DNA from 3 places in the Rheinheimera sp. MMS21-TC3 genome. Region 1 is predicted to be linked to each of the others. Evidence: predicted binding sites of a transcription regulator. Region 1 holds the regulator's gene; each other region holds the start of a gene.
The links. Region 1 encodes FNR, which switches genes on or off when oxygen is low (the NO sensors DNR and NnrR bind a similar motif). Its sites were predicted from a motif close to TTGATNTANATCAA; they were not measured.
Positions count from the first base shown of each region.

Region 1 (4,219 bases):
AACAATTACAACAACAACTGGGTTTTGACCTCATGTTTAAAGGCTGCTCACCTGAACAAAAGGTGTCAGAAATTCAAAATTTAGTTACCCAAGGCCATAAGGTTATGATGTTAGGTGATGGTGTTAATGACAGCCCCGCTTTTCATGCCGCTCATGTTTCTGTTGCACTAGAGTCCGGCACAGACTTATCTAAAAACCAAGCAGATGTGGTATTATTAAAACCCGATCTTAGTTTGTTATCGACTTTATTAACGGGCAGTACTATTGCTAAACGGCGAATTAAACAAAACCTTGCGTGGGCTGTTGGCTATAATTTCATTATAATACCCTTAGCTGTTGCCGGCTTTGTTTCACCCTATATCGCAGTACTAGGTATGTCCTTTAGCTCATTGTTAGTTGTATCAAACTCTTTAAGGCTATTAAAAAAATGAATGTAATTTACATTTTAATTCCAATTGCCATTGTTTTTGTTGTGTTTGGTTTAACGGTATTTTTTTGGGCAGTACGTAAAGGCCAATTTGATGATCTTGAAAAACAAGGTTTTAGTATCTTATTTGATGATAACAACGCAGACATAAAACCCAAAAACAATACCGCTACTAAGAGCACTGCTAATAACAAGCAGTCGAATAATTAATGAATAGTGATCTGATTGCGGCTATAGCAATCGGCTTTATAGGCAGTGGCCACTGTTTAGTCATGTGCGGTGGTATAGTCGCCGCCTTACAACTAGCAATGCCAAACGCAAATCTGAAACGAAGGCTTTGGTTACAATTTATATTGAGTTTGGGCCGGCTGTCTACTTATAGCTTATTTGGCGCTGCTGTTGGTTATTTTGGCGCTAGTGCTATGCAAGTTGCTGGTGGCTCTATGTTATGGTTGCGCTTAATAGCAGGTTGCTTATTAATTGCTATGGCACTTTACATCAGTAAACTTTGGTTTGGCTTGCTTAAATTAGAACAACTAGGCCAAGGGATCTGGCGCCATATTCAACCTCTTACTAAACATTGTTTACCCTTAGACTCGACTAAAAAAGCTTATTTATATGGTTTATGTTGGGGCTGGCTACCATGTGGCTTAGTTTATAGTGCCTTAAGTTGGAGCTTAGTAAGCGGTAGTGCTAGCTCGGGAGCTATGGTGATGTTTGCTTTTGGTTTAGGCACTCTACCGGCTATCTTACTCTCAGGTATTGCTGCACAAAAGTTAACTCAGATAAAAAACAATTTAACCCTAAGATACATAACAGCATTTATATTAGCCTGTTATGGTGTTTATACAATATGGCTTGCAGCGGCACGTCTATTTATTTAGTCTTATAACCTAGGTGAATTTCTAAGGGGCTAGCATGCAAAAGTCTGTATTAAAGTGTCAGGACTGTGGTTTTAGTCAGTTATGTTTACCCTTTTCATTAAATGAAATTGAAATGAGCCAACTTGACGATATTATTCAACGCAAAAAACCATTTCATAAAGGCAATATGCTATTTGAAGCAGGTATGCCACAAAAATCCTTATTTGCTGTACGTTCTGGTACGTTTAAAACTTTTACCCTAACCAATCAAGGTGAACAACAAATTACGGGCTTTCATTTACCTGGTGATATTCTTGGCTTTGATGCTTTTAATAGCCAACATCATCCAAGTTATGCAGAAGCCTTAGAAACAGCTATGGTATGCGAGATCCCTCTCACTAATCTAGATGTATTATTAGGCCAACTTCCTAGGCTTAGACAACAAATGATGCGCTTGATGAGCCAAGATATTCAAGCAGATCAACAAATGATGCTGTTGTTAAATCATAAGTCTGCTGAACAAAAGCTCGCAAGCTTTATTAAACAACTATCGCAACGTTATGCTAGTCGAGGTTTTGCTGGTACAGAGTTTAGGCTAACCATGACCCGCAGTGATATAGGCAACTACTTAGGCTTAACCGTAGAAACAGTTAGTCGTTTATTAAGTAAGTTAAATAAAGAACAACTTATCGCTGTTGACGGTAAATTAATTAAAATTATTAATCTCAACCAGTTAACCGAGCTGGCATCCTTATCTGCACGGTGCTAATTTAGCTTAATATCAATTTTTTTTACCAGCAAAAGTAACACGAGTGGCTATACTAAAAGTAAATACTATTAGGTGTTTTATGATTAGGAGTCAAAGATGTCAGCTTATAGCAAAGTGTTAGTAGTGTTAGATCCTGCCGCTGAGCAACAAAAAGCGCTTAATCGCGCAATACAACTTGCTAAGCTTCAAGCTTGTCGCTTAACAGTGTTCTTAGCGGTATATGACTTTTCTTATGAATTGACAACTATGCTATCTGGTACAGAGCGTGAAGCTATGCGCCAAGCCGTCATTACTGATAGAGAAGATTGGATAAAGCAATTAATTAATAAGCAAAATACCGATAATTTAGATATAGAAATTTTAGTGGTTTGGCATAATCGCCCTTTTGAAGCTATAGTCCATGCCGCTATTGAGCAACAAATTGATTTAGTGGTTAAAGGAACCCATGACCATGATGTGTTGAAGTCGATGATTTTCACGCCAACTGACTGGCATATCTTGCGCAAGTGCCCCTGCCCTGTATTACTAATTAAAGAATATGAGTGGCCTAAACGCCGCAATATTATTGCGGCTGTACACGCCGGTAGCGAGCAGGAGCATCACTTTAATCTTGACCAACGTATTATTAGTAAAGCGGTTAAAGTGGCAAAGCTGCTTGATGCTAAAGTGCATTTGGTTAATGCCTTCCCTGGTACTCCCGTTAATATTGCCATTGAAATACCCGAATTTAATCCACAAGAATACAGTCAGTCTATGAAGCAACATCACATTGACTCTGTCGCTAAACTAGCCCAGCAATTTGATATACCAGCTGAACAATGCCATGTAATTGAAGGCATGCCAGAGGATGCCATTCCTAATATTGTTAAAGAGTATGATGCCCTGATGGTGGTTATTGGCACTATAGGTCGTACTGGTCTTTCAGCGGCAATTATTGGCAACACAGCAGAGCATGTTATTGACCAGTTAGACTGTGATGTTCTTGCAGTAAAACCAGCTGATTTTATTAGCCCACTACAGAAAAGCTAAACTTAACCCTGTTTTAATGCTGGGATACTTTGGTATTTGCGTTGCCTTAGTTATAATGTGCGCCATTTTAGATTTAGGTTGACAATTATGACTCACGCAGCGCAAACCAAAGCACAATATAGTTTTAATAAGTTACATAAGCGCTTACGGCGTAATATAGGCCAAGCGATTGCCGACTTTAATATGATTGAAGATGGCGATAAGGTCATGGTTTGCCTGTCTGGTGGTAAAGACTCTTACACTATGTTAGATATTTTACTTAACCTGCAAAAGTCTGCACCAATTCAATTTAGCATCATTGCTGTCAACTTAGATCAAAAGCAACCTGGTTTTCCGGAAGAGGTATTACCTAATTATCTAAGCGAGTTAGGAGTTGAATACCTTATTGTTAACGAAGACACTTATTCAATTGTTAAGGATAAAGTTGCGGAAGGTAAAACAACCTGTTCATTATGTTCACGCTTACGCCGCGGTATTTTATACCGTACAGCTAAAGAATTAGGCGCAACCAAAATTGCCTTAGGCCATCACCGCGATGACGTTTTAGAAACCCTATTTTTAAATATGTTTTTTGGCGGCAAAATGAAGTCTATGCCTCCTAAGCTGGTTAGCGATAATGGCGAACATGTGGTTATTAGACCCTTAGTTTATTGTAAAGAAAAAGATATAGAGAAATATTCAATAGCTAAAGCTTTCCCTATTATTCCGTGTAACTTATGTGGTTCGCAAGATGGCTTACAGCGCCAAGTGGTAAAAGAGATGCTGACAGATTGGGATAAGCGCTTTCCGGGCAGAATTGAAACTATGTTTCAATCTATGCAGAACATAGTGCCATCTCACATGGTGGATAGAAATTTATTTGATTTTGCTAATTTAAGTAAAGAAACCGCTATTAGTGAGGGCGATATCGCTTTTGATAAGCCAAGTATCTCTGCCATTCCAGTTGGTTTTGAAGCTAATGATGACGCAGAGCCTGTCTCAGATATACAGTATATAGCTTTAAACTAATACAACCGCTTAACTTAAGTATTCAGCCAGTAAAGAGTCCTTTTACTGGCTATATATTGACTTTAACTATTGCATTAGCGGTAATAAATAAACAGGCTTTTCTGCAAATGTCCACTGTGCTTC
Region 1 is NZ_CP135084.1:1,685,037-1,689,255, reverse strand. It holds gene RDV63_RS08420 (heavy metal translocating P-type ATPase) at 1-431, shown strand, start outside; gene ccoS (cbb3-type cytochrome oxidase assembly protein CcoS) at 428-637, shown strand; gene RDV63_RS08410 (sulfite exporter TauE/SafE family protein) at 637-1,311, shown strand; gene fnr (fumarate/nitrate reduction transcriptional regulator Fnr) at 1,346-2,059, shown strand; gene uspE (universal stress protein UspE) at 2,156-3,088, shown strand; gene ttcA (tRNA 2-thiocytidine(32) synthetase TtcA) at 3,176-4,096, shown strand; gene RDV63_RS08390 (DUF2987 domain-containing protein) at 4,163-4,219, opposite strand, start outside.

Region 2 (4,219 bases), 760 kb from region 1:
GTGCTTGCACTGTGTATGGTGACAATGTTTTTTGCAAACCAAGCAGCACAATTTCAGCAGCGACTACAATTAGCGCGTGAAAATAACTTTTTACAGGATGAATAAAAATGCAAATTAGTGATCTGGCTACAGAGCAAAAACTGACGCCGTTACTACGGCAAGCATTTAGACCCATGTTTTTATTAGGTGGGGCTTTTAGCGTTATTGCTATGTTGCTGTGGGGGCTTGTCTTAGCGGGTCATATTCACCTAGCCCCCTTTGCTGATGTGTTATTTTGGCATAAACACGAAATGATCTTTGGCTTTGTTGTAGCTATTATTATTGGTTTTTTATTAACCGCAGTGCAAAACTGGACTGGCCTGCGCGCCCCTCATGGCAAAACCTTATTGTTTATTACCTTATTATGGTTAGCCGGCCGCTTAGTCTTATTATTTGGCCAGTCTTTACCCTTAGTATTAGTCGCAGCTATTGATCTTAGTTTTTTACCTGTTTGTGCTTTTTTATTAGCCAAACCGCTTATTCAAACCGGCCAACAGCGCAATTTGTTTTTTATTCCTGTGTTAGCGCTACTGACTATATGTAACTTATTAATGTACATAGGTGTTGCTTATCATCGCTATGATTTACAGCAGCTGGGCAGTCAAAATGCGGTTTGGTTAGTCACTTTATTAATGACCATAGTCGGTGGCAGAGTATTGCCTATGTTTACTGCTAACGGCACTCAAACTAAAAAAGCCGAGCCTATAGTCTGGTTAGATCGTATTGCTTTAGGCTCACTTTGGTTAATATTTATCGTCCACTTTTTTACCTTAACAAGTTATATTCCTACTTATGCTATGAGTGCCTTATTTGCTGTTAGCGCCTTAGCCATTGCTATTCGCTGCGCGCGCTGGAAAATATGGATCACCGCTAAAGTGCCTTTATTATGGTCATTGCATATTGCCTATTGGTTTATTCCAATCGGCTTAGCCTTATATAGCGCCCGTTACGCCGGTTTGCCCATTACTAATAGTGTTGCTTTACATGCTTTAACTGCTGGGGCTATGGGCTCTATGATCTTAAGTATGATGGCACGCGTTTCTTTAGGTCATAGTGGCCGAGTATTAAAACCCAAAGCCATAATGTCCGTTGCCTTTATTTTAGTTATTGCTGCGGCAGTCAGTAGAACACTGCTGATCTCAATTTGGCCGCTTGAAACAACACATTGGTTAATGTTGGGTGTGGCTGCTTGGTGTGTCGCTTATTTGCTCTATGTTATTGTCTACTTCCCAGTATTAACTACCCCGCGTCCAGATGGTCGCCCAGGTTAATAAGGCATTTTGCTACAATACAACTCCAAGCCGATTTACTCTTTAGGGGTAGATCGGCGCTTGCCTAACTGTAGTTTGATATATATCAAATCGATATTTTAATTGCGCTCTAGACTTAAGGTTACAACTTACTTTGTTGTAACCTTATAGGAGCCAAGCCAATGACCACAAATTATAAAGATAAACCTTTAGTTTACGCCTGCTCAGGCTGTTCTAATGTTGCGCAACTAGCCAATGATTTAGCCGTAGTGCTAGACAGAGAAGGTTCTGCCCAAATGTCTTGCATTGCTGGTGTTGGCGGTAAAGTGAAGCAGTTGGTTAAAGTGGCTAAATCTGGCCGGCCTATTTTAGCCGTAGATGGTTGTGCGCTTAATTGTGTAAAGCAAACCTTAGCCACTGTTGATGTGGTACCCACTTGGCATTTAGAGTTAACGTCACTTGGCTATAAAAAACGCGAACATGAAAGCTGCAACCTAAACGATGCTTATAAATTAATGCAGCTGGTACGTACCAAACACTTAGGGCTAGCGACAAGCGATTAACACCCCATGACCAGCCTTAAAGCAAAGAGCAGACCAAGCAATGCGGATCTTTAGTTAAAGTAAACTGCTGCCATTGGCTATACATAGCATCAAATAACTGCAGTTTACCAAATAAAGGCTGGCCCACTTTGGCTAAAATTTTCACCGCTTCAAGCGCTTGCATAGTGCCGACAATGCCAACTACAGGCGATAAAATGCCGGCTTCCATGCAACTTAATTGCTGCTCGCCAAATAGCTGGCTTAAACAATGGTAACAGGCTTGATCGCCCTGCATGCTAAAGCTGGCCACTTGACCTTCAAAACGAATAGCCGCACCAGATACCAAGGGCACCTTTGCCTTAACGCAGCCAGCATTAATGGCGTTACGAGTACTTAAGTTATCGGTGCAATCTAATACTAATGAATACTGCGGGATCAGTTGGGCTAAATCTTCTGCCGTTAAACGCTGCGTCAGAGTATCAATTTGTATTTCACTATTTAACTGTCTCAGCTGGGTTGCTGCTTGCTGTACTTTAGCTAAACCAATATCCGTTTCACGATACAAAATTTGCCGCTGTAAATTGCTGCTATCAATACTGTCATCATCCACCAAAGTAATAGCACCAACGCCGCTAGCAACTAAGTAAGGGGCCGCCGCACAGCCTAAGCCACCCATGCCGATAACCAGTACTTTGCTGGCTAATAAAGCTTCTTGACCGCGAAAGTCCATGGCCGGCAGCATAAGATGACGACTATAGCGCATAGCTTGTTCAGGGGTTATTTGCTTTAGTTCTTTTTTGTTAAGAGGCGTTGTCATTGTTTTTCTCTGCCAGTTGCTCAGGTATCTGCTCTGGTCGCAGCCAGATCCAAATAGCGACGGTTAACATAATTAAAGGTACAGCTATTTTTACCCAGAAAATAGCCGCTGAAAATTGTAATACAATGCCACTTATAGACATCATACCTATAGATAAGTATTTAGCTTTTCTGGGCACTATACCGTATTGACGCCACTTTATTATGGCAGGCCCAAGATGAGGCTGAGCTAATAACCAGCGCTCTAATGCCGGCCAGCCTTTACCGCCCGCCCAAGCACTGACTAATATAAATGGCACTGTAGGCATCACCGGCAATACCATACCTATTAGGCCTAATAATAAGCTGATAATGGCCAAAAAACGCCAAAACAGCACTCCCATAAAGCGCAACATTATTTCATTCCTAAACGTTGGGCTAACTTATGCAGATTACTGGCATCTATTTCTAGCTGCCGTGCTGCCTGTGACCAACTACCTGCAGAGTTAACTAAGGCTTGCTCTATCATCTGGCGTTGTAATTGATTAACTGCTTGCTTTAATGACACACCTGCCACGACTTGTTTATGAATTAACTCATGTTCACCCATTAACGCTGAGCTGGCTTCTATATCTAATAACTCAGAAGCAATAGTGACAATATCATTACGTGAAGCACCATGACTTAGCGCTTTAATTGCAGCGCGGCTAATAACATGCTCTAGCTCGCGCACATTACCCGGCCAGTTATAACTTAATAATGCTAGCTCAGCTTGTGGCTCTAAACGTAAAGCACGCAAGCCTAAGCGACGACTATTTAACTCTAAAAAGTGTCCTGCGAGTAAAGGTATATCGTCTCTGCGTTCTCTTAATGGCGGTATAGGTAACGGATAAACCGACAACCTATGATATAAATCAGCTCTGAATTCACCGCTTTTTACTTGCTGCTTTAAATCTCGATTGGTTGCGGCAACTAAGCGTACATTGACGGTTCTTGATTCATCTGAGCCTAAACGTTGAATTTCACCGTTTTGTAATACTCGCAATAATTTAGCTTGCACAGCTAAGGGTAACTCCCCTACTTCATCTAAAAATAAGGTGCCGCCATCGGCAGCTTCAAAGCGGCCAGCACGTTCGCTATTGGCACCTGAAAAAGCCCCTTTAGTGTGGCCAAATAACTCGCTTTCTGCCAAGCTTTCCGGTAAAGCCGCACAATTTAAATATATTAACGGCTTATTCGCTCGGTTAGAGCTACGATGTAACTGCCTAGCAAATAGCTCTTTACCTACCCCAGTTTCACCTAATAATAAAACCGGCAAGTCTGAATTTGCGACTATTGCTAACTCTTGCAGTACTTGCTGTAGCGGCTTACTTTGGCCAATGAGTTCATATTGCTGATCATTGGCTGTGAATACTGGCTCATTTGCCTGATGCGTTGTTCGCAGCGCTCTATTGGCTTGCTCTAACTCAGTTAACCTAACCGCCGCCTCAACATATAAGCTATAACGCTGTAACTCTATAACCGTATCCTGATTAAAGCTATTGCCGTCTAGCGCATCTAGGGTTAATACTCCCCAGCAGCGGCCTTCAATAA
Region 2 is NZ_CP135084.1:2,441,217-2,445,435, forward strand. It holds gene RDV63_RS11920 (MFS transporter) at 1-105, shown strand, start outside; gene RDV63_RS11925 (NnrS family protein) at 108-1,310, shown strand; gene RDV63_RS11930 (putative zinc-binding protein) at 1,472-1,852, shown strand; gene moeB (molybdopterin-synthase adenylyltransferase MoeB) at 1,869-2,648, opposite strand; gene RDV63_RS11940 (YbaN family protein) at 2,632-3,042, opposite strand; gene norR (nitric oxide reductase transcriptional regulator NorR) at 3,042-4,219, opposite strand, start outside.
Region 2: RDV63_RS11930 (putative zinc-binding protein) is a predicted target of FNR. The motif match lies at 1,386-1,399, and genes of this name have one in related genera.

Region 3 (4,219 bases), 410 kb from region 1:
TTGGCTATAGCCATATTATGGTTGACGGTGTAATGACCCATGAAACTACCAACCCTAATGGGCCAAGTGCCTTAACTTATGCTTGGATTGCCCCCTTTATTGGAGCCTTGATTCGCCCTGTTGGTGGCTGGATTGCAGATAAGCTAGGTGGTGCTTTAGTAACGCAAATTTGTTCAGCAATTATGATTGCCTGTGCCTTAGGTGCCGGTTACTACATGAAATTGGCTTATCAATCTGAAACGCCAGAGCAATACTTTGTGCCATTCTTCTTAATATTTTTAGGCTTATTTGCCGCCAGTGGTATTGGAAATGGCTCAACCTTTAAAACTATTGCTGTCGTGTTTCCTAAAGAACAAGCGGGCCCTGTATTAGGCTGGACATCAGCAGTAGCCGCTTATGGTGCTTTTTATATTCCACAAGTATTAGGCGAGCAGATAAAAGCCACTACTCCTGAATATGCCATGATAGGTTTTGCTATCTTCTATGGTTTATGTCTGTTAGTTAACTGGTTTTATTACCTACGTAAAAATGGCGAGTTTTATAATCCTTAGTCATTAGCTATCTTATATAAAAAGCGAATATTTTCAGCCAGAAACTAAAACGGCGCTCTGTTTATAAAATCAAAGCGCCGTTTTGTTTAACTTACATTTTGCTCCTGCCAATAACTGGGCACAAAGCTAAAATAAACGCCGGTTCCGCCTTTCTCTCGGCGTTTAATCGTTAATTCACCACCTAGGTGCTTGCCTCGCTCTTGCATAATAGCTAAGCCATAATGATTTAGTTTTTCGGGTGAGCTATCTATGCCTACCCCATCATCCTCTATAGCTAAGTAAATAGACTTGTCGCTTTGTTGTAATAAAGTAATTTGCAATAAGCTACCTTGGCTATGATGAATGGCGTTTTGGCTGGCCTCACGGATTATTTGTAATAGATGCACCTCTTCATTTGGCGCTAAGGGCACACTAACTAATTGATAATCTAATTTAATTAGTAATGATGATTGCTCCATCAACTGCTTAACTGTAGTGTGCAACGCATCTAATAAGCCAGTGCCATCAATTTTTAACCTAAAGGTTGTCAGTAATTCACGTAACTGCCGATAAGCAGAATCTAATCCTTGTTTTAGTTCAATTTTAACGTCATCTATCGTTGCTTGATCTTGTTTAACTAACGCTTTATTTAACCGCGCGACTTGAATTTTTAAATATGACAGCGCTTGGGCAAGCGAGTCATGCAGCTCACGGGCAATTACCGTTCGCTCTTGCATTAAGGCTAGGCGCCTAATTTGCTCTTCTTCGGTCTTTAAGCTTAATGCTATAGCCATTAAATCTGCTACCGAGTTTAATAAGTCCTGCTGCCATTGCTCTAACGCATGATTACTTTCTTTACGGGCAACTAAAACACCAAAATTACGCTTGTCTCGGTTTAACGGATAATTATAAATTAATAAGTTATCGCAGTTTTTAATCGTTTTAGTTGATAAACAATCACTGCAGTCTAACTCCTGACAAGGATCAATTTCATTAGCACCAGGCTGCACCTGAAAATAAGGCTGCTGTCCTTGCTCGGTAACTAAGCATAATTCGATATTATCTAACTGAGTTATGCTTTTTAGTGCATCTATTACTTGTTGAAAATCTTTATGTTGCGGCACACTTTCACTCATGCGCCGTGAAATGGTATATAAAAAATTTAATCGGGTATTTTGATGTTGTAATTTTTTAGTTTGTTTATCAACTCGTTGCTCTAAGTTGCCATACATATGGCCAATAGCATCATTCATTTTATTAAAAGTTTCAGCCAGTAACCCTAATTCATCCGGCTGTTGAGGCCTAACTCTAACCGTAAAATCGCCATGACCAATTCGTCTTGCCGCCCGCGTTAATTCTATTAATGGCTGCTCAACCTTCACTTTTAACCAATGAGTAATTATTAACGCCAACATAACCGTTAAAAGCAACGCAATTAATTGAACAGAGCGTAAGGTTTTCACTTTATGCTCGGCATCATGCTGTATCGCCAGCACTAATTCGTTTAACTGTTTAATGTGTTGCTCAAGCTGCATAGTTAAATCGCTATAATTAAGCTGACTTAATACCGGTAATAACTGCTGCCATTGCTGCTCTGCTTGATTATACAGCGGGGTAATTTCAGCGTTATCTTGAATCACTCGTTTAAAAATCGCGTTGTGCCAACTTAACTGGATATTTTCAATCGCCGCTTCAAGTTGCGGATTATTTGGCTCAACCGTTAACCAGCCTAAACGGTAAGTTTGCATTCGTAATGAGCCAGCCGTATTAATAGCTTGGGCATGGCTATCCAGTTTATCTGACAGCCAATAAGACACTAAAATAGTGGCAATAGCTAATGACACTATGCAGGCTAAAGCAACACTAATCCGAGCCACTATAGAAAACTTTTGCATTGCTTCTCCTAAATGCTTTTGCTATTTGGCCATCCGCAAGCAAATTTATATTAATTCTAATCAGCAAAGCTGATAAATAGCCCAGAAAATTCGAGCTACCCCTTTTGCGTTAGCTGAGGTAAATAAAGCATAACCTAATCTGTCACTATCACCAACACCCCTGTATTTTCAAGCTTTTAGCACAATTAGGCACTACCTACTTGTAGGTATTTTTGAATTTAAACAACAACTTAGGCAACTAGCCGTCTTGATCTATATCAAGCATTATTCTGTAGTAATTTCTATAGTAACCATATCAAAACAAAGATCGCCTATATGCAAGATAAGACCAGGAGTTAACCATGAGCCACCTTCTAGACAAATTGCGCTTTTTTAAAACGCGCAAAGAGCCCTTCGCCGATGGCCACGGCATTACAACTAATGAAGACAGAACCTGGGAACAGGGTTATCGCCAACGCTGGCAGCACGATAAAGTTGTTCGCTCAACGCACGGCGTTAACTGTACAGGCTCATGTAGCTGGAAAATTTACGTTAAAGATGGCCTAGTAACCTGGGAAATGCAGCAAACTGACTACCCACGTACTCGCCCAGACTTACCTAACCATGAACCGCGTGGCTGTCCGCGTGGTGCTAGTTACTCTTGGTATATTTACAGCGCTAACCGCTTAAAATATCCAAAAATGCGTAAGCATTTAATGAAGTTATGGCGCGAAGCTAAAGCTATTCATAAAGATCCTGTGGCGGCTTGGGCCTCTATTGTTACCGACCCAGTAAAAGCGAAAAGCTATAAAGAACGCCGTGGTTTAGGTGGCTTTGTTCGTGCCAGCTGGGATGAAGTTAATGAGCTTATCGCAGCTGCAAACGTTTATACCACTAAAGAATATGGCCCAGACCGTGTAACCGGCTTCTCACCTATTCCTGCTATGTCTATGGTGTCTTATGCTGCAGGTGCGCGTTATTTATCATTAATGGGCGGCAACTGTTTAAGCTTCTACGATTGGTACTGTGACTTACCACCTGCCTCACCACAAGTATGGGGCGAGCAAACTGACGTACCTGAATCAGCTGACTGGTATAACTCTAATTACATTATTGTTTGGGGTTCAAACGTACCGCAAACACGTACGCCTGATGCGCACTTTTTAACTGAAGTTCGCTATAAAGGCACAAAAACTTGCGTAATTACCCCTGATTACTCTGAAGCGTCAAAATTTGGTGATACCTGGTTAGCACCTCGTCAAGGTACAGATGCGGCTTTAGCCATGGCATTTGGCCATGTTATTTTAACTGAATTCCACGTTAAAAACCCAAGCTCTTACTTTACTGACTATGTCCGTCGTTATACCGATATGCCTATGTTAGTTATGTTAGAGCAGTCTGAGGGGCATTTATCGCAAGGTCGCTTCTTACGTGCTGCCGATTTAGTGGATAACTTAGGTGAAGAAAACAACCCTGATTGGAAAACCATCGGTATTAATAAAGAGGGTAACTTAACCAGCCCGAACGGCTCTATTGGTTATCGTTGGGGCCAAAAAGGTAAGTGGAACTTACAACAAGAAGACAAAGACGGCGAAGTAGAATTACATTTATCATTAAAAGATAATTGTGATGAATTTGCCGATGTTGGTTTCCCGTATTTTGGTGGCGCACCACACGAATATAAGTACTTCCAACACACTTCTCATGACGATGTGCAAATGCGTAAAGTACCAGCTAAGCGAGTTCAGCTTGCTGATGGCAGCACAGCATTAGTCGCTACTGTATACGACTTAATGTTAGCCCATTATGGTGTTG
Region 3 is NZ_CP135084.1:1,273,753-1,277,971, reverse strand. It holds gene RDV63_RS06400 (MFS transporter) at 1-551, shown strand, start outside; gene RDV63_RS06395 (HAMP domain-containing protein) at 638-2,425, opposite strand; gene RDV63_RS06390 (nitrate reductase subunit alpha) at 2,767-4,219, shown strand, end outside.
Region 3: RDV63_RS06395 (HAMP domain-containing protein) is a predicted target of FNR. The motif match lies at 2,673-2,686, and genes of this name have one in related genera.